2 regions of the Bradyrhizobium sp. GW821-FHT13H05 genome follow, and region 1 is predicted to be linked to the other one. Evidence: riboswitches for the same ligand, from Rfam matches in the RefSeq annotation. Region 1 holds a riboswitch; the other holds the start of a gene.
The links. A riboswitch is a leader RNA that binds a small molecule or an ion and turns the genes downstream of it on or off. The one in region 1 is predicted to bind S-adenosylmethionine.
Positions count from the first base shown of each region.

Region 2: another riboswitch for S-adenosylmethionine. It lies ahead of AC1RR3_RS26245 (O-succinylhomoserine sulfhydrylase); the one in region 1 lies ahead of metX (homoserine O-acetyltransferase MetX).

Region 1 is NZ_JBXAPO010000008.1:277,233-286,638, forward strand. It holds gene AC1RR3_RS24670 (alpha/beta fold hydrolase) at 1-722, shown strand, start outside; gene metW (methionine biosynthesis protein MetW) at 855-1,517, opposite strand; gene metX (homoserine O-acetyltransferase MetX) at 1,519-2,721, opposite strand; SAM riboswitch at 2,813-2,892, opposite strand; gene AC1RR3_RS24685 (chorismate mutase) at 3,053-3,901, shown strand; gene hisC (histidinol-phosphate transaminase) at 3,937-5,034, shown strand; gene AC1RR3_RS24695 (prephenate/arogenate dehydrogenase family protein) at 5,031-5,966, shown strand; gene AC1RR3_RS24700 (hypothetical protein) at 6,091-7,659, opposite strand; gene AC1RR3_RS24705 (hypothetical protein) at 7,936-8,163, opposite strand; gene AC1RR3_RS24710 (DUF2125 domain-containing protein) at 8,415-9,406, opposite strand, start outside.
Region 2 is NZ_JBXAPO010000009.1:270,042-279,447, reverse strand. It holds gene AC1RR3_RS26260 (OpgC domain-containing protein) at 1-813, shown strand, start outside; gene AC1RR3_RS26255 (SGNH/GDSL hydrolase family protein) at 813-1,592, shown strand; gene AC1RR3_RS26250 (SGNH/GDSL hydrolase family protein) at 1,605-2,597, shown strand; gene AC1RR3_RS26245 (O-succinylhomoserine sulfhydrylase) at 2,729-3,925, opposite strand; SAM riboswitch at 3,995-4,074, opposite strand; gene AC1RR3_RS26240 (2'-deoxycytidine 5'-triphosphate deaminase) at 4,155-5,291, shown strand; gene AC1RR3_RS26235 (hypothetical protein) at 5,480-6,532, shown strand; gene AC1RR3_RS26230 (MATE family efflux transporter) at 6,699-8,144, shown strand; gene AC1RR3_RS26225 (hypothetical protein) at 8,290-8,997, shown strand; gene AC1RR3_RS26220 (hypothetical protein) at 9,105-9,406, opposite strand, start outside.

The sequences.
Region 1 (9,406 bases):
GCTGCATCACCTATTCCGCACGCGGCTACACGCCGTCTGACGTGCCTGCCGGCGAGGTCTACACCTCCACACATTTCTACACCGACGCGCTTGCCGTACTCGATCATCTCAGGATCGAGCGCGCCCATCTGGTCGGTCTCTCGATGGGTGCATACTCATCGCTCCAGATCGGATTGAACGCGCCGCAGCATGCGCTGTCGATGACGCTGGCCGGTGTCGGCTCCGGCTCGGAGCTCGAGAATCTCGACGCCTGGCGCAAGCAGTGCCGCGCCAATGCCGAACAGTTCGAAATGCTCGGCGCCGCGGAAGTGGCAAAAGTCACGCGCGAGGCGCCGAGCCGGATTCCCTTCCTGGTGAAGGACCCGCGCGGCCATGCCGATTTCTACGCCGCGCTGGCGCGGCACGATTCCAGGGGATCGGCGAATACGATGCGCGGCTTCCAGGGCGGCCGTCCCTCGATCTACACGCTGACGGATGCGATCAAAGGCGTGGCAACACCGGCACTGATCATCTGCGGCGATGAAGACGATCCGTGCATCGGGGCGAGTTTGTTTTTGAAGAAGCATTTGCCGGCGGCAGGGCTCGCGATGTTTCCGAAGTCCGGCCACGTGCTCAACCTCGAAGAGCCCGCGCTGTTCAACGAGACGGTGGAGCGGTTCGTGACGCTGGTGGAGGCGGGACGGTGGCCGGTGCGCGATCCGAGGTCCCTGGCGGCGCATTAGCCAAACACTCCATCGCGTAGCCCGGATGGAGCGCAGCGTAATCCGGGATTCCTCCAGACGCGGCGCGACCTGCCCCGGATTGCGCTGCGCTCCATCCGGGCTACGGGCCGCTGCGATCGCAATGACGAGAAACTACTTCCCCTGCCCGCGCGTCAGCAGAAACACGCCCTGCTCGCCGAACAGATTCCACACCCACCACGGCATCCGCAGCCGCAGCGGGCGGCCATAGAGATCGAGCGCCTCGGCGCGCTCCATCTTGACGTGGATTTCGTCGCAGAGCTCGACAAAGTCCTTGATGGTGCAGAAGTGGATGTTGGCGGTGTCGTACCAGCTTGCCGGCAGATTCTCCGTGCGCGGCATGTGGCCGCCGATCAGGAGTTGCAGCCGCATCCTCCAGAAGCCGAAATTCGGGAACGAGACGATGGCGCGGCGGCCGATACGCAGCAGATTCTCCAGCACCACCTTCGGCTGCCGCGTCGCCTGCAGCGTCTGCGACAGGATTACGTAGTCGAAGGCGTCGTCAGGGTAATTCACGAGGTCGGTGTCGGCGTCGCCCTGCACCACCGCAAGGCCCTTGGCCACGCAGCGGTTGACGCCTTCGCGCGACAGCTCGATGCCACGGCCGTCGATGCCGCGCGTTTCCAGCAGCTGGAGCAGGTCGCCCTCGCCGCAGCCGACGTCGAGCACCTTCGAGCCCGGCTTGACCATCTCCGCAACCAACCGATGGTCGGCGCGAAACTGGCCGGGCTGCTCCGACGCAAGGCCGCCCAGCGGCAGCACTTCCTGCACTGACATCCTAGCCACCCTTGCTGCTGAGCCCGCGTGCCTTGCCTGCCGATTCCAGGAAGGCGCGGGAGATATCGAAGAATTCGGGAACGTCGAGCAGGAAGGCGTCGTGGCCGCGATCGGTCTCGATCTCGGCGAACGACACCCGTGCGCTCGACGCATTGAGCGCATGCACCAGCGCGCGCGATTCCGAGGTCGGAAACAGCCAGTCGCTGGTGAAGGAGACCACGCAGAAGCGGGTCTGGATGCCCGCAAACGCCTTCGCGAGCACGCCGCCATGGTCGCCGGCGATGTCGAAATAGTCCATCGCGCGGGTCAGATAGAGATAGGAATTGGCGTCGAAGCGCTCGACGAAGGACGAGCCCTGGTAACGCAGATAGGACTCGACCTGGAAGTCGGCGTCGAACGAGAAGGTCGGCAGCTCGCGGTCCTGCATGCGCCGTCCGAATTTGCGGTGCAGCGCCGCGTCCGAGAGATAGGTGATATGCCCGGCCATCCGCGCCACCGCGAGGCCGCGATGCGGATGCGTCGCCTGATCGACATAGCGCCCACCATGCCAATCCGGATCGGCCATCACCGCCTGCCGGCCGAGCTCGTGGAACGCGATGTTTTGCGCCGAATGTCGCGTGCTGCACGCGGTCGGAAGCGCGGAGAACACGCGATGCGGATAGGCCGCGGTCCATTGAAGCACCTGCATGCCGCCCATCGAGCCCCCGACGACACAGAGCAGCGTGTCGATGCCGAGGCGGTCGAGCAGCATGGCCTGCGCCCGCACCATGTCGGGGATCGTAATGATCGGGAAATCCAGCCCCCACACCTTGCCGGTCGCCGGATTGGTCGAGGCCGGGCCGGTCGAACCCATGCAGCCGCCGATCACGTTCGAGCAGATGATGAAGTACTTGTCGGTATCGAGCGGGCGGCCGGGGCCGACCATGATTTCCCACCAGCCCGGCTTGCCGGTCAGCGGATGCACATTGGCGACGTGCTGGTCGAGCGTCAGCGCATGGCAGATCAGGATGGCGTTGGAGCGGTCCGCATTGAGCTCGCCATAGGTCTGGTAGGCGATCTGGAACGGCGAAAGATCGACCCCGCAGTCGAGCGGCAACGGCTGCTCAGCACCGAAATACGCGACGAGCGAACTCGGATGATCGACCTCATGCGACCGCTCGTCGGCACTGATCGCGGGACTCGGAATCGACTTGACGCCAACCATCTGACCATCGACCTCATTTGCGATCAGACTTCAGATCGCGACTGACATCAGGCCATGAAAAACCCGGCCTGAACGATAGGTTCGGCCGGGATCGAAAACGTCCCCGGCCTGTTTAGCGAGTTTTTTAACGTGGCTGCAAGCCGGCCGGCTCAAATGACCACGGAACAGGCAAAACCTACTGTCTTGGGCGGTTTTCGTCAAGTCGCGGCCCGGATGAACCGGATCTGCCTCCGTCCGGCCTGCCGAAAAGGCCGTCATTTCTCTTTGCTTTCGCCGCCCTGACTGCCTAATCAGGACATTCCCCGCAGCCACTGAACAGTTCCAGCCAGATATGTCCCAACGTCCGCCCGCGCCACCATCGCTCCAGGAACTGCGCAAGGAGATCGACGAGATCGACGCGGGCATGCATCGCCTTCTGATGCAGCGCGGCGACATCATCGACCGCCTGATCCAGGTGAAGCAGACCCAGGAGGTCGGCTCGGCGTTCCGCCCGGCGCGCGAGGCCTCCATGATGCGCGACATCGTGCAGCGTCATCGCGGCATCCTGCCGCTCGACACGGTCGAGAGCATCTGGCGCGTCATCATCTCGACCTTCACCTATGTGCAGGCGCCGTTCTCCGTGCACGCCGACATCTCGGTGAGCGAACCGGCGATGCGCGATTCCGTGCGCTTCCATTTCGGCTTCACCGTGCCTTACGTCGCGCATTTCAGCGCACAGGCGGCGGTCGAAGCGGTGGCGAAATCCAAGGGCGATCTGGCGCTGGTCTCGGCGACCTCCAGCCGCACGCCGTGGTGGCTGGAGCTGGAAGCGGAAGGCGCACCGAAGATCATCGCGCGGCTGCCCTTCGTCGAGCGCGCCGACCATCCGGCCGCGCTGCCCGTGTTCGCGATCTCGCGCGTCGCCGACAGCGCCCTGGTGACGGAGGTCGAGACCTTCAGCGTACGTGTCTCCGGCTGGAATGCCGAGATTGCGCGCGCCCTGTCGCCCCTCGCCGAGATCGTGGCGGTGCCCGATACCGCCTTCGACGGCGCGGCGCTGCTGGTCTCGGTCACGGCCGCGAGCAGCATCGACAAGATCAAGGCAGCCCTGATCGAGGCGGGGGCCTCGGTGCGCTCCACGGCCCTCGTCGGCAGCCATGCAACGCGCTATACGGTGGCCCCGACCGGGCAAAAATCGTAAATCGCGTACTGCTTAAGCTACTTTCGGAGTTGAAGATGTCCCGCCCCGTGCCGAATCCCGGCATTCTCGATATTGCGCCCTACACGCCCGGCAAGAGCCCGGTGGCGGAGCCGGGCCGCAAGGTGTTCAAGCTCTCGGCCAACGAGACGCCGTTCGGTCCCTCGCCCAAGGCGATCGCGGCCTTCAAGAACGTGGCTGATCATCTCGAAGATTATCCGGAAGGCACCTCGCGCGTGCTGCGCGAAGCGATCGGCCGCAGCTTCGGGCTGGACCCCAACCGCATCATCTGCGGCGCCGGCTCGGACGAGATCCTCAATCTGCTCGCCCACACCTATCTCAGCCATGGCGACGAGGCGATCTCGACCACGCACGGCTTCCTGGTCTACCCGATCGCGACCATGGCGGTGGGCGCCAAGAACGTGATCGCGCAGGAGACCAACCTGACCTGCGACGTCGACGCCATCCTCAAGGCAGTGACGCCGAAGACAAAACTGGTCTGGCTCGCCAACCCCAACAATCCGACCGGCACCTATATTTCGTTCGACGAGGTCAAGCGCCTGCGCGCCGGCCTGCCCTCGCACGTGCTGCTGGTGCTGGACGCCGCCTATTGCGATTACGTTTCGCGCAACGACTACGAGATGGGAATCGAGCTGGTCGCCACCACCGAGAACACGGTGGTGACGCACACTTTCTCCAAGATCCACGGCCTTGCCGCGCTCCGCATCGGCTGGATGTTCGGCCCCGAGCACATCATCGACGCCGTCAACCGCATCCGCGGTCCGTTCAACGTGTCGACGCCGGCGATGTACGCCGCCGTCGCCGCGATCGAGGACACCGCGCACCAGGCGATGTCGAAGCAGTTCACCGAGACCTGGCGCAACTGGCTCACCGAGGAGATCGGCAAGCTCGGGCTGAAGGTGACGCCCAGCGTCGCCAATTTCGTGCTGATCCACTTCCCGACCGAGAAGGGCAAGACCTCTGACGACGCCGATGCCTATCTGACCAAGCGGGGGCTCGTGCTGCGCGGGTTGAAAAATTACGGCCTGCATCATTCGCTGCGCATGACCATCGGCACCGAGGAGGCCAATCGCCTCGTCGTCGATGGTTTGCGTGACTTCATGGCCGGCAAATGAGCGCGAACCCGCACTTCCAGCGCGTCGCCCTGATCGGCTTCGGCCTGATCGGCGGCTCGATCGCGCGCGCTGCGAAGCTCCAGGGCTTGGCCGGCGAGATCGTCACCACCGCGCGCTCGGAGAAGACGCGGGCGCGGGTGCTCGAGCTTGGCATCGTCGATCAGGTCGTGGCGACCAATGCGGAAGCGGTGAAGGATGCCGATCTCGTCATCCTCTGCATTCCCGTCGGCGCCTGCGGACCGGTGGCGCAGGAGATTGCGGCACATCTCAAGCCGGGCGCGATCGTCTCCGATGTCGGTTCGGTCAAGGGCGCGATCGTCAGGGACATGGCGCCGCATTTGCCGAAGACCATCCATTTCGTACCGGCGCATCCCGTCGCAGGCACCGAGCATTCGGGCCCTGATTCCGGCTTCGCCGAGCTCTTCATCAACCGCTGGTGCATCCTCACCCCGCCGGAAGGCGTCGATGCGGCTGCCACCGATCGCCTGCGCGCCTTCTGGGCGGCGATGGGCGCCAAGGTCGAGGTCATGACGCCGGATCATCATGATCTCGTGCTCGCGATCACCAGCCACCTGCCGCATCTGATCGCCTACACCATCGTCGGCACCGCCGACGAGCTGCAGCAGGTGACGGAGTCGGAGGTGATAAAATTCTCCGCCGGCGGTTTCCGCGACTTCACCCGCATCGCGGCGTCCGATCCGACGATGTGGCGCGACGTCTTCCTCGCCAACAAGGAAGCCGTGCTGGAGATGCTCGGCACCTTCACCGAGGATCTCGCCAAGCTCACCCGCGCGATCCGCCGCGGCGACGGCGAGGCGCTGTTCGACCACTTCACCCGCACCCGTGCCATCCGCCGCGGCATCGTTGAGATCGGCCAGGATTCGGCCGCGCCCGACTTCGGCCGGCCGCACGCGGCGCTGAAGAAGCCGTAAGCCGACGTAGCGCGGACAAGGCTGCGTAGCCCGGATGGAGCGCAGCGCAATCCGGGACGGTGCTTGCCGCGTTGAAGAACCCCGGATTACGCTTGCGCTCCATCCGGGCTACGGCACCTCATGACTAGAACGGATAGTAGCGGATCTGCGTCATGACGATGTTGTCGTCGGTCTTCGGCGCACCGCCGACCCCGGCGAAGGCGAAGCGTTGCGTGTAGGAATACTGCACGCCGGCTTTGAGCGTGCCGTATTTGCCCTGATAGATGGTGTCGTAGAGTCCAGCTGTGACCTGCCGGACTTCCCTGGTATTGCCGTTGCAGGTCGCAGCCGGCGAATTCTCGGTGGAGCATCCGGTGTTGTTGTAGAGCGGATTGCCGTAGCCGAAGGGCACCGTCCCGACATTCGCAAACGCCGCCTTGGCCCTTTCCAGACCTGCATAAGAGTAGACATCAAGGCTCGGCGTCGCGTGCCACACCAGGCCGGCGGCGGCAGCCGTGATCGTCAAGGGAAGAATCGTGCCATCCTGTGCCACCGTGGCATCGGGAAACGGCGACGCCGTGAAGCGACCGAGCACCCCGCGTGCGCCATAGAGCTGGAGATCCAGCGTCTTCGGAATCAGCTCGGCAAAAATGTGCCCACCGAAGCTTCCGGTGTCGTAGCTGTGGTTGGCGTTGTTGAAGCGGTCGAACAGCTGGCGATAGAGCGCCCACGCCTCGACATGCAGCTTGGTGGGCCCGAGCCGCGGATCCCAGGCCGCTTTCACCGTGACGTCGGGCACCTGGTTCAAGCTGACATTGTTGAGGTTATTGAAGAAGCTGCCGCCGGGGCCAGTCAAATTGACCTGGAGGTTTGGGTTCAGCACGCCCTGCGGCCCAACCGCGGGCGTGCCGACGGTCGGCACGTTGCCGCCGAAGAAGGAGGTCTGCGCGTTCTCGACCGATGCAGCGATCTTGAACTCCGGTCCGATATCCTGCCAGACGCGAAGGCCCGGTTGCCGCGCGGCGAGAAATCCGGGAACGAGCTCGAAATCGATCACGCCCGGCGCATCGATGCCGCGCGGATCGATCCCGGCCTTCATCGGCGTGTTCAGCGACCATGATTGTCCCGCCAGGACATGAAGGCCGAGATCGGTTCGGTCCACTTCGAGGCTGAGCTGCCGCATGCGCGGATTGAACGAATTGGTCGTGACCGAATTCGCCGTCTGCGCCGCGCCTTCGAAATCGATCTCGCCATAGCCCGCGAGATGCGTGTCGGCGTCGACGTTGCCCTCGGCCAGAACCGAGAACCGGCTCTGGCGCGCGGAGAAACGCGTCTCCGGAAAATAGTAATTCCGGCTCTGCGGATAGGGGATGGCGTTGTAGATTGATCCGGTGTCGGACGCGAGATTGCGCGAGCGGTAGATGCCGGTGAGATCGACCCAGCCGCCGAATGTCAGCGTGACGCCCTTGTAGCAGACCTTGCCGGCCGCACACGGATCGACAGGCAATGCCTTGTAGGTTGCCGGCATTGGCGCGGCCTTCGCTTGCGCCTCAACCTGTCGCGTCTTGCGCGCCTCCGAATCCACGCGCTGCTGCAGCTCTTTCAGCTTGGCCTTCAGCGACTGGATTTCGGTTGCGACATTGTCGTCGGCACGCGCCTGTCCCGAACAGGCAGCGAGCATGCCCAGCATCAGTCCGTAGTTGATGATCCGCACGTGAACCTCCCTCCTCTTGGGAAGCTGGTCCGATCCGTCGCGCCTCGTCTGGCGCTTGCATGCTTCCCTGGTGTGGAGTGATTTGAATGCGGCTGCGGTTATTCTCGGCGACGCTGGCTTTCTGCATCACGTTTTCCTGACGACGATGTTCGGAATATTTGCGCTGCTGGACCAATCCGCATGCGCGATTGTCGCTCTTGTCCAAGGCAACGCGCATTGAGCCCGGCCGGGGCATGACCGGGCTCAACTTCGCGACGGGCAAGCGGAGGATGGAGGTTATTTGCCCTTGGTCGCACGCATCACCGTGGGGCGCGGTGACTTCGCCGACGGCACCGACGCCATCGTATCCCGCGTCGCGGGGCTCGCGAGGTTGCGATCGCCATTCGGATACATCGAGGCGTATGCGGCTGGCTCCTGCGACTGCCATTGCCACTGCGCGAGCGCCGGCGTCGCAAGCGCGCTCGATACGGCTATGGCGGCAATGAACAGTTTTGACTTGGTCATGATATTCTCTCCTGCCTGGGCAGGCCGCCTCATCGTGCGGCCGACATGGAGAGAGAGCGGATATCGTGGCTTCGCATTCCCGGCGTGCAATCACGATCCGGCGAAGGGTCCGTGACGCGCGTCCGTAGCCCGGATGGAGCCAACGGGTCGGCGCGCAGCGCCGCCCGATGACAGGCTCCGCGTAATCCGGGGTTCTTCGATGCGGCTGGCGCTGTCCCGGATTTCGCTGCGCGCCATCTGGGCTACGGCAATCAATACAACGGCGGGATCTGTCCGACCTTCACCGGGCCGAGCAGCACGGCACCGTCGACGAACTTCAGCGGGAAGCTGCGGGCCTTCTTGCCCTCGAGCGTGCTCTCGGTGCCGATCGAATTGATGCCGGCGGCAAGTCCCGCATTGGCATTCTGCTTGATGACCTTGCCGAGGCCGGGAACGGCGCGGTCGAGCGCGCCGAACAGGTTGTTGAGGTCCTGCGACTTGACGCCGGGCGCGACGCGATCGAGCGTTGCCTGCGGCACGCCCTCTTCCAGCATTTTCTCGATGCCGAGCGCCGGGATCACGCGCTCGAGGCCCGTCACCGTCATCTGCAACTCGCCGTCGAGTCGGCCATTGGCCGAGAGGCCGAGCGTGCCGGCCGCGACTGCGATCATCTCACCCTGCTGGATGCGCGACTGCACGATCTCGATATGGCCGCCTGCCTCCTGGATCTCGCGGAAGCGCTGCGGCCAGGGCTTTGGCGTCAGGTCGGAAAGGCCGCTGATCTTGGCGCGCGTATCGGCTTCGAACGGCTCGGCGAGCAGGGGATGAACGCCCTGGATGCTGCCCTGCGCGATATGGGCCACGGTCTCGATCACGGGATGATCGGCCGGCGATCCGTCCGCGAGACGGCCATGCAGCTCGATCTGCTTGGCGCGTGCGAGCGGCACCTGCACGCTGCCGTCGAGACGGTTGACGGTGGGATCGTCGAACACGATCGAGGCGCGATCCGGCACGGCCGGCAAGCCAACGACGCTGCTGCGGCCCTTGCTCCAGTTCACGACAAAGGTGTTTTGCGTGACGCCGTCGGTGAGCGTCGCCGGCGCGGAAAATTCAGCGATGACCAGCTTGGGATCGTAAACCTGGGCGATAACCAGGATGTTGTCGAGCTTGGCCGTGAACGGCGTCTTGCTGGCGTTCTGCGACACAAGGGCGACGCTGGCGCCGGAACACTGGACCTCGAAGCGGAACGGGAAGCCGGCGATCG
Region 2 (9,406 bases), on a different contig from region 1:
GGCATCATGGACTTCCTCAAGCAGCCCGACGTCACCATCGTGCAGGCGCTGCTGCTGCGCTTCCGTCCCGTCAACATGGACGTGCTGCCGCTGTATATCGTTTTGATGCTGGCGCTGCCCGTGATCCTGTGGTCGATGAAGTGGAAGCCCGACCTCACGCTCGCTTTGTCCGCCGCGCTCTACGTAGTGACCTGGGAATACGACCTCTATTTCTCCGCCTATCCGAACGGCTTCTGGGCGTTCAATCCGCTGGCCTGGCAATTGCTTTTCGTCTTCGGTGCATGGTGTGCGCTCGGAGGTGCGCGGCGCATGTCGCGTATTCTGGCTTCACCGGTGACGATGTGGATATCGATCGCCTATATCGTGGCGGCGTTCTATGTCACGCTGACCTGGTACGTGCCGCAGCTGTCCCATCTGATGCCGAAGCGGCTCGAGCAGTGGATGTATCCGATCGACAAGACCGACCTCGACGTGCTGCGCTTCACGCATTTCCTGGCGTTGGCCGCGCTCACCGTGCGCTTCCTGCCGCGGGACTGGCCGGGCCTGAAATCGCCCTGGCTGCGGCCGCTGATCCTGTGCGGCTCCCACTCCCTGGAGATATTCTGCCTCGGCGTCTTCCTCGCCTTCGCCGGTCATTTCATCCTGGCCGAAGTCTCCGGCGGCGCCGCCATGCATGCGGTGATTAGCCTCTCCGGAATCCTGATCATGTGGGGCGTTGCGTGGGTGATTTCGTGGTACAAGCGCGTAGCTGACAAGAGCGGTGCGAAAACCAAGAACGCCGTCGGCAACGCCGATCTGGCGGGAGGGGGCTGATGAAGGCGAAGGTTCTCCTGAGCCTGGTCCTGCTATGCGGTAGCCTCGCCGCGCCTGCGGCGCGTGCGGGCGATGCTGCGCCTGCGGCTCCCGCAACGCCCCCCGCCTGCGAATTGCCGGCCTATCTGCTCAGCAGCGAGAGCCAGCTTCCCAAGGTCGGCGAGGCCATCAAATCAGGCAAACCGCTCGAAATCCTGGTCATTGGCAGCCGTTCGACCACGATTCCGTCCTCCGAGGACGCTTCCTATCCGGCGCGCATGCAGGCCATCCTGAAGGACAAGCTGCCGCCGCAGGAGCCGGTGCACGTCTCCGTAGAAATACAGAGCAAGAAGACGGCAGAGGAGGCCGCCGCCACCTTCGTTAAGCTGATGGAAGCAAAAAGGCCTACTTTGGTCATCTGGCAGACCGGGACCGTGGATGCTATCCGAGCCATCGATCCCGATGATTTTCGCGGCGCGGTGACCGAAGGGGTTTCCGCATTGCAAAATGCAGGGGCTGACGTCGTGTTGATGAACTTGCAGTACAGCCCGCGTACCGAAACCATGATCTCGGTGCCGCCTTATCTCGACAATATGCGGGTGGTGGCCCAGGAGCATGACGTCCCGCTGTTCGATCGTTTCGCGATCATGCGGCAGTGGAATGATCAGGGTCAGTTCGACCTGTTCAGCCCGTCCCGCGGGCCTGAGCTGGCGAAGCAGGTCCATGATTGCCTTGGCCGGGCGTTGGCACAGTTCGTGATTGACGCCGCCCATCTGGGTCCGGCCCAGCAGCAAAATTGAGGTCTAGCGTTAATGAGTTCTTTCCGCCCTTTTTGCCTGATGGCATGGATGGCTGCGCCTGCCGCGGCTCTGCTGCTGTTGTTGACGCCGGTGTCGCAGTCGCGTGCGCAGGCACAGGCCGCGCAGGCTACGCCCGCACCCGCACAGGCCGCTAATCCCGCGCCTGCATCGCCCTCCCAGACCACCGTTGCCGCGACGTCCCCCGAACAGCGCGGCATCACCGCGCGCGCGATCGACAAGGTGAGGCAGGTCGCAGAATCCGCCGGCGACATCTTCAGCCGCGTGCCGTGCCTGGCGCCGAAGGGCGGCTCGAAGACGATGGGTTCGCTGCCGCATGTCGCGAACAAGCTCGTCGCCGGCAAGCCCGTCGTGATCGTCGCGTTCGGATCGTCCTCGACCGCGGGCTACGGCGCGAGCTCACCGGAATTCAACTATCCGAACCGTCTTGCTGCGCAGCTGCGCCGGAAATATCCGACCGCCGACATCACCATCATCAATGCCGGCGTCGGCGGCGAGGACGCGCCCGAGATGATGAAGCGCCTCCAGAAGGAGGTGATCGACGTGCACCCGGATCTCGTGATCTGGCAGGTCGGCACCAACGCCGTGCTGCGCAACCTCGATCCCGGCGACACCGCCAAGATGGTCGAGGACGGCATCGCCAGCATCCAGGCCGCCGGCGGTGCCGACATCGTGCTGGTCGATCCGCAATATTCGCCGGCCGTCAACCAGCGCAAGGAGAGCGCCGGCAAGATGGTGAAGCTGCTCGGCAAGGTCGCCGAGCTCCGTCACGTCGGCATCTTCCCGCGCTTCGAGGTGATGCGCGACTGGCACGAGAACCAATCGATCCCGGTCGAGAGCTTCGTCATCTCCGACGGCCTGCACATGAACGACTGGGGCTATGCCTGCTTCGCCCAGCTGCTCGGCGACGACATCATCCGCTCCGTCGGCCAGATCAAGCTGGGTGTGAACGTGCCGGGCGATGTGCGGACGTACCGGCCGATGTAGTTCGGTGCCGTAGGGTGGGTCAGGCGAAGCCGTAACCCACCATGCATCAACGACTGCCGAACGAAGTAGGTGGATTACGCCAGCGGACTGCGCTTCGCGCAGCCGCGGGCTAATCACCCTACGATTCAAACTCACGCCTTCTCCAGCGCCGCCGTCAGATCCTCGATCAGATCGTCGGCATGCTCGAGCCCCGCCGAGAAGCGAATGAACCCCTCGCTGATCCCGAGCGCGGCGCGGTCTTCCGGCTTCAGACGCTGATGCGTCGTCGTCGCCGGATGCGTGACGAGACTCTTGGCGTCGCCGAGATTGTTCGAGATCTTCGCAAGCTTCAGCTCATTGAGCACGCGGAACGCGCCTTGCTTGCCGCCCTTCACCTCGAAGCCGACCAGCGTCGAGCCGCCGCGCATCTGCTTCTTCACCAGCGCTGCCTGCGGATGATCGGCGCGGCCGGGATAGACCAGCCGCGAGATCTTGGGATGGTCCGCCAATACGTCGGCGATCCGTCCCGCCGTCTCTGTCTGCGCGCGCACGCGCACGCCGAGCGTCTCGAGGCCCTTGAGCAAAACCCAGGCGTTGAACGGCGAGATCGACGGGCCGGTCTGGCGCATGAAGTTGTGCAGGTGCTCGGCGATGAAGGCTTCCGATGACAGGATGATGCCGCCGAGACAGCGGCCCTGGCCGTCGATGTGCTTGGTCGCGGAATAAACCACGACGTCCGCGCCGAGCGCGAGCGGGCTCTGCCAGATCGGCGTCGCGAACACGTTGTCGACGACGAGCCGCGCGCCGCCGCTATGCGCGATCTCGGCAATCCCGGGAATGTCGAGCACGTCGAGCGTCGGATTGGTCGGGCTCTCCAGGAAGAACGTCTTGGTGTTGGGCTTGAGCGCACGCTGCCACCGGTCGAGGTCGGAGCCGTCGACCAGCGTGGTCTCGATGCCGTAGCGTGGCAGCAGATCCTGAATGACGTAGAGACACGAGCCGAACAGGGCGCGAGATGCCACGACGTGATCGCCGGCCTTGAGCGGCGCGAGGATTGCGGTCGTCACCGCGGCCATCCCGGTTGCGGCCGAGCGGGCCGCTTCGGCGCCTTCGAGCTCGATCATGCGGCGCTCGAACATCGAGATGGTCGGATTGGAGTAGCGCGAATAGATGAAGCCGGGGTCCTCGCCCTTGAACCGCGCCTCACACTCCTCGGCGCTGTTGTAGACGTAGCCCTGGGTCAAAAACAGCGCCTCCGACGTCTCGCCATATTGCGAGCGCAGGGTGCCGGAATGGACCAGGCGGGTTTCGGGACGATATTGCGCGGTGGGCGCCGGGGACTTCGACATAGGACCTCCTCAAGTGACCATCGAAAATGGTCACAAAAAAACCGGCCTGGATAAAACCACGGGCCGGGATCACAGAGGTCCCCGGCCTGTTTAGCGACTTATTTAACGTGGCTGCAAGCCGGCCGGCTCAAATCACCACGGGATAAGTGATGCTCATATTCCGCAATGGCCTTTCCGTCAAGGCGTCCATCGGATAGCCGTAAAAGACTAGTATTTCCTGTATGTCCGGATGCATTTGACCCCTGACGAGGACCCCCGGTTGAGCTTCACGATCGCCGCCGACGCCAATGGTATCCTGCCCGACCGCATGATCGCGGCGATGGCGGAGGCAGGCCTCATCCTGCCCGCCTACGACTTCGTCGAGAGCCAGATCCAGCCGGCGAGCCTCGACCTGCGTCTCGGCGACATCGCCTATCGTGTGCGTGCCAGCTTCCTGCCCGGCCCCGGCGCCACCGTCGCCGAACGCATCGACGAATTGAAGCTGCATGAGTTCAGCCTCGCCGACGGTGCGGTGCTGGAGACCAACTGCGTCTACATCGTGCCGTTGCTTGAGAGCCTGGCGCTGCCGCCGGAGATCGTCGCGGCCGCAAACCCCAAAAGCTCCACCGGCCGGCTCGACGTCTTCACCCGCGTCATCGCCGACGGCACCCGCCGCTTCGACATGATCGGCGCCGGCTATCACGGCCCGCTCTATGCCGAGATCAGCCCGAAGACGTTTCCGGTGCTGGTGCGCGAGGGCTCGCGGCTGTCGCAGGTGCGCTTCCGCACCGGCGACGCCATCCTCAATTCCGACGAGCTCGACGCCTTGCATGCGGCCGAGCGTCTCGTCGACATCGACGATGCCGATCTCTCGGGCGGCGTCGCCGTCTCCGTCGATCTCTCCGGCGAGAAGGCGAGCGGCTTCGTCGGCTACCGCGCCAAGCGCCACACCGGCGTCGTCGACGTCGATCGCCGCTCCGGCTATGCGGTCGAAGATTTCTGGGAGCCGATGTCGGCGCGTCCCGACGGCAGCCTGATCCTCGATCCCGGCGAGTTCTACATCCTTGCTTCGAAAGAGGCCGTGCAGGTGCCGCCCGATTACGCCGCGGAGATGGTGCCGTTCGATCCGCTGGTCGGCGAATTCCGCGTGCACTATGCCGGATTCTTCGATCCCGGCTTCGGCTATGCCGGCGCCGGCGGGCAGGGATCGCGCGCCGTGCTGGAAGTGCGCTCGCGCGAGGTGCCGTTCATCCTCGAGCACGGCCAGATCGTCGGTCGCCTCGTCTACGAAAAGATGCTGGCGCGTCCCGACGCGATGTACGGTCAGCGCATCGGCTCGAACTACCAGGCGCAAGGGTTGAAGCTGAGCAAGCATTTCCGGGTGTAGCCACACACTCCGCTGTCATTCCCCGCGAAAGCGGGGAATCCAGTACGCCGCGGCCCTTCGATTCAATCACTTCCGTCTCGGAATACTGGATCGCCCGCCTTCGCGGGCGATGACAACCAATGTGTGGCGTGTTGCGCCGTCCCATCCGCGATGACACACTCCCGCAAAACAACAAGCCGGGAGCGAACATGACTGCCGCAGCTGACACCGCGCAGGAAGCCCAATGGAAGCGCTGGCGCGCGGTCGCCGACCTCTATCACGCTTACTTCACCGGCCTCATCCTCACCGTCGTCACCCGCCGCGGCACGCCCGATGCCGCCGAGTTCGTCTTCCGCGTGTTTCGCCGCCAGCAGCAGGAGCGTTTCCTGCCGGGACTGGAAAAGCTCGGCCTCAGCCATCTGCCGCCGGCGGTCGCTGCTGCGCAGTACCACTATCTCTCCAACTGGATCGGCGGCGTGCATGTCGAGTACATGCATGAGAGCGACGTCAAGGCGTGGATCCGCTATCCGCCGCCGCGCTGGATCTGGAAGGGCACCGCGATCTGCGGCGTGCCGGGCGAGGTGAGCCGCGCGATGCTGCGCGGCTGGCACGCCAATAATGGCGTCGCGCTCGGCGATACCAGGCTCGGCTTCGTCTGCACCAAGCAGAGTGTCGACGGCCAGGACGGGCTCGAAGGCTACTATCATCAATACGACCATCCGCTCGAGATCGACCAGCGGCTGGTGTTCGCACGGCATCTGGAGGCGCCGCTGTTCGATGCCAAGACCGCGCCGGCATTGCCTGTTGCGAGCTGGCCGAAACCGCGCCTTGAAAAAGCCTATCGCAACTACGCGATGGAATATGTCCGCACCGCCGCGCCCGTGCTGGTGCAGCTGTTCGGACCTGAGGATGCCGGCTATCTCCTGCATCTCACCGGCAAGCTGATCGGCATGCAATATTTTGATGAAGTCGCCACTGCCTTGTCAGCGACTCGTGGTGGCGCGATCGAGTTCGCATCGTTCCTCGACTCGCTATTCGCCGCGCAGGACGATGTGGCCGAGATCACAAAGTCCGAAGGCACGTTCGAGATCCGACAGCAGAGCTGGAAGCTGATGGAAGATGTGTCCGACTATCACCACGCCTGCGCAAAAGTGCTGGAAGGATTGTTCGAAGGCCTCGCTGCCGGATGCGGTCGGCACATCAGCGTGCACCTGCGTCCGACGGCGGGCGGGCGGCCGCCGCTGCTGTGGACGATCGGTTAATTCCACCCACTGAAATGCGCTGCCGCAGGGCACGCCTGCACCCGGCGCAGGAGGAATCGGCAATTGCCGTGCTAACAAGCTCTCGCCGCGCGCTTCGCGCGATGAAATTCATTGGCACACCAAGTGATTGCTGCGCTGCAAATGGCGCTTCTGCCCGGGAGAGGACATGTCCGACATCGCCGAAATCCCGGTCGATGAACAAGAGCGTCCGCTGCCGTCGCCCCCGCGTCCGGTGAAAAGCGCGCTGACGGACGGGCCGATCCTGCGCACGCTGCTGGGGCTTGCCTGGCCGAACGTGATCGCGCTCTCGGCCGGCACCTGCGTGGTGATCGCGGAGACCTCCTATATCGGCCGGCTCGGCGTCGAGGCGCTGGCCGCGATGGCGCTGGTGTTTCCGACAGTGATCCTGACCATGACGATGTCGGGCGGCGCCATGGGCGGCGCGGTGGCCTCCGCCATCGCGCGTGCGCTCGGCGCCGGCGATCGCGAGCGCGCCGGCACGCTTGCCATGCATGCGCTCTTGATCGGCATCACCTTCGGCCTCGTCTTCATGTTGGGCATGCTGATCTTCGGGCCAAAAGTGCTCGAGATGCTCGGCGGCCGCGGCGATGTGCTGACGCATGCGATCGCCTACACGCAGGTGTTTTTCGGCGGTGCCGTGCTGCCCTGGCTGCTCAACACCATGGCGGGCGTGCTGCGCGGCACCGGCAACATGAAGCTGCCGTCGCTGTTGATCCTCAACTCCGCAGTCTGGCAGATCGTGCTCGGCGGCACGCTTGGGCTCGGGCTCGGACCCATGCCGCAGCTCGGCATGCGCGGCGTCGCCGCCGGCGCGCTGACCGCCTATTCCATGAACATCTGCGTGATGGGCTGGTACCTGTTCTCCGGCCGCGCCCGGGTCGTGCCAAAACTGCGCGGATTGCGCATCCAATGGGCGATGTTCTTCGACATCCTGAAAGTGGGCGCGATCGCCTGCTTCTCGCCGCTGCAATCGGTGCTGACGATCTCGATCTTCACCCACATGCTGGCCAAGTTCGGCACCGCAATCCTCGCCGGCTACGGCATCGGCGCGCGGCTCGAATTTTTGCTGACCTCGATCGCGTTCTCGTTCGGCATCGCCTCCGTGCCGATGGTCGGCATGGCGATCGGCGCTGGCCGCATTGCGCGCGCCCGGCGCATCGCCTGGATCGCAGGCGCGAGCGCCTTCGTTGCCGTCGGTGCGCCGGCATGCCTGGTCGCGGCCTTCCCCGATCTGTGGGTCAATATTTTTACAGACAGCGCGACGGTGCGCGCCACCAGCCACCAATATCTGTCGACGGTGGCGCCGTTCTACGCCTTCATCGGGCTTGCCTCGACGATGTACTTCTCCTCGCAAGGGGCGGCCAAGGTGATCGGCCCGGTGCTGGCGCAGACCGCGCGGCTGATCTACATCGCGACGATCGGCTGGTGGCTGTCGACGCATGAGGCGACCGCGCAGAGCTTCTTCTGGCTGGCCGCAAGCTCGATGGTCATGCTCGGCCTGCTCTCCTGCTCCAGCGTGGTGCTGACGCGCTGGGGACCGCGCGAGCGCAAGCCCGCGATCCGGCCGGCTCTGTCGGCGGCGGCGGATTAGGCGCGCTTGCCGGATTTTTGTTTCTGAATATTTCCATCAGCCACCTGGCAATGCCGGGTAACCACGACTGCCCTTTGCCGAAGGCTCCGCGCCAGCTCCTGGGAAGAACGTCGCGTCGAGTTCACCAGAAGCACGGAAAGGCATCATGACCTCGATTTCGGCGCTCTCCTCCCACCACCATCACGCATCGCCGTTGCAGCGATTGCAGGATGAACTGCAAACGGAAGTCAGTTCCGGCACGATCGATTCGTCCGATCAGTCGGCACTGTCGTCCGCGCTCAGCGACATCGACTCCGCCTTGCAATCGAGCAGCGCGAGCGATCAATCCAGCGGTAGCGGATCGTCGGCTGACGCGTTCAAGTCCAGGATCGACGATCTCATCCAGAAGGAAGTTTCGGACGGCAAGCTGACCGACCAGCAGGCCACCGAGCTGCAAGGCATCTTCAAGTCGGCGTTTGCGCAGGGACCGGGTGGGGCAGGTGGTCCGGGTGGAGCAGGCGGACCGCCGCCCGGCGGGCCTCCTCCGGCCAACGCCACGGACAGTTCGTCAAGCGGCAATTCGGTGGTCGACATGCTTCAGCAATTCCTGGATTCGCTGAAGGGCCTGCTCACGGATTCGACCTCGTCCAGCACGACGGGATCGAGCGACACGACGAGTGCAAGCGATTCGTCTTCGACCACCACCACGGACAGTTCGTCGAGCGGCAAGTCGGCGACGGACCTGCTTGAACAATTTCTTCAGTCGCTGAAGAACTCGCTCACGGATCCGACCTACAGCGCGACACAATCCAGCGACGCGACGGATGCACGCGATCCCTCGCTCTCCGGCGTCCTCCTCAACGATCGGATCTGATACCGGCGGCGCCCCATCCGCCGGCCCGGCGCAACCATCCTTCGTGCTCCGCGAAGGGTGGTTGCCGCGTTGCCAGGGTTGTCACGCAGCGGCGATATCTATCCGCTTTAGCGATGCTTGTGGCGACGATGGCCGCCACCGCCGCCGACATTGGCGAGGCGCATCAATTGCGGGATCATCGCCATCATGTCGCCTCCGCCTGAGCCGCCGAGCATGCCCATGATGTCGCCGCCGCCCATGCCGCCGATTCCGGCCGGCATATAGCCGCCTCCGCTCATCGGCGCGTAACCGCCGTAATTGGGCGCGCCGAAGCCGCCGCCGAGATTGCCGCCGCCGAGGCCGCCGCCCATCATGCCGCCAAGACCACCACCGAGCCCGCCGCCGCCGTTCTCCATCATGCGGCTCATCA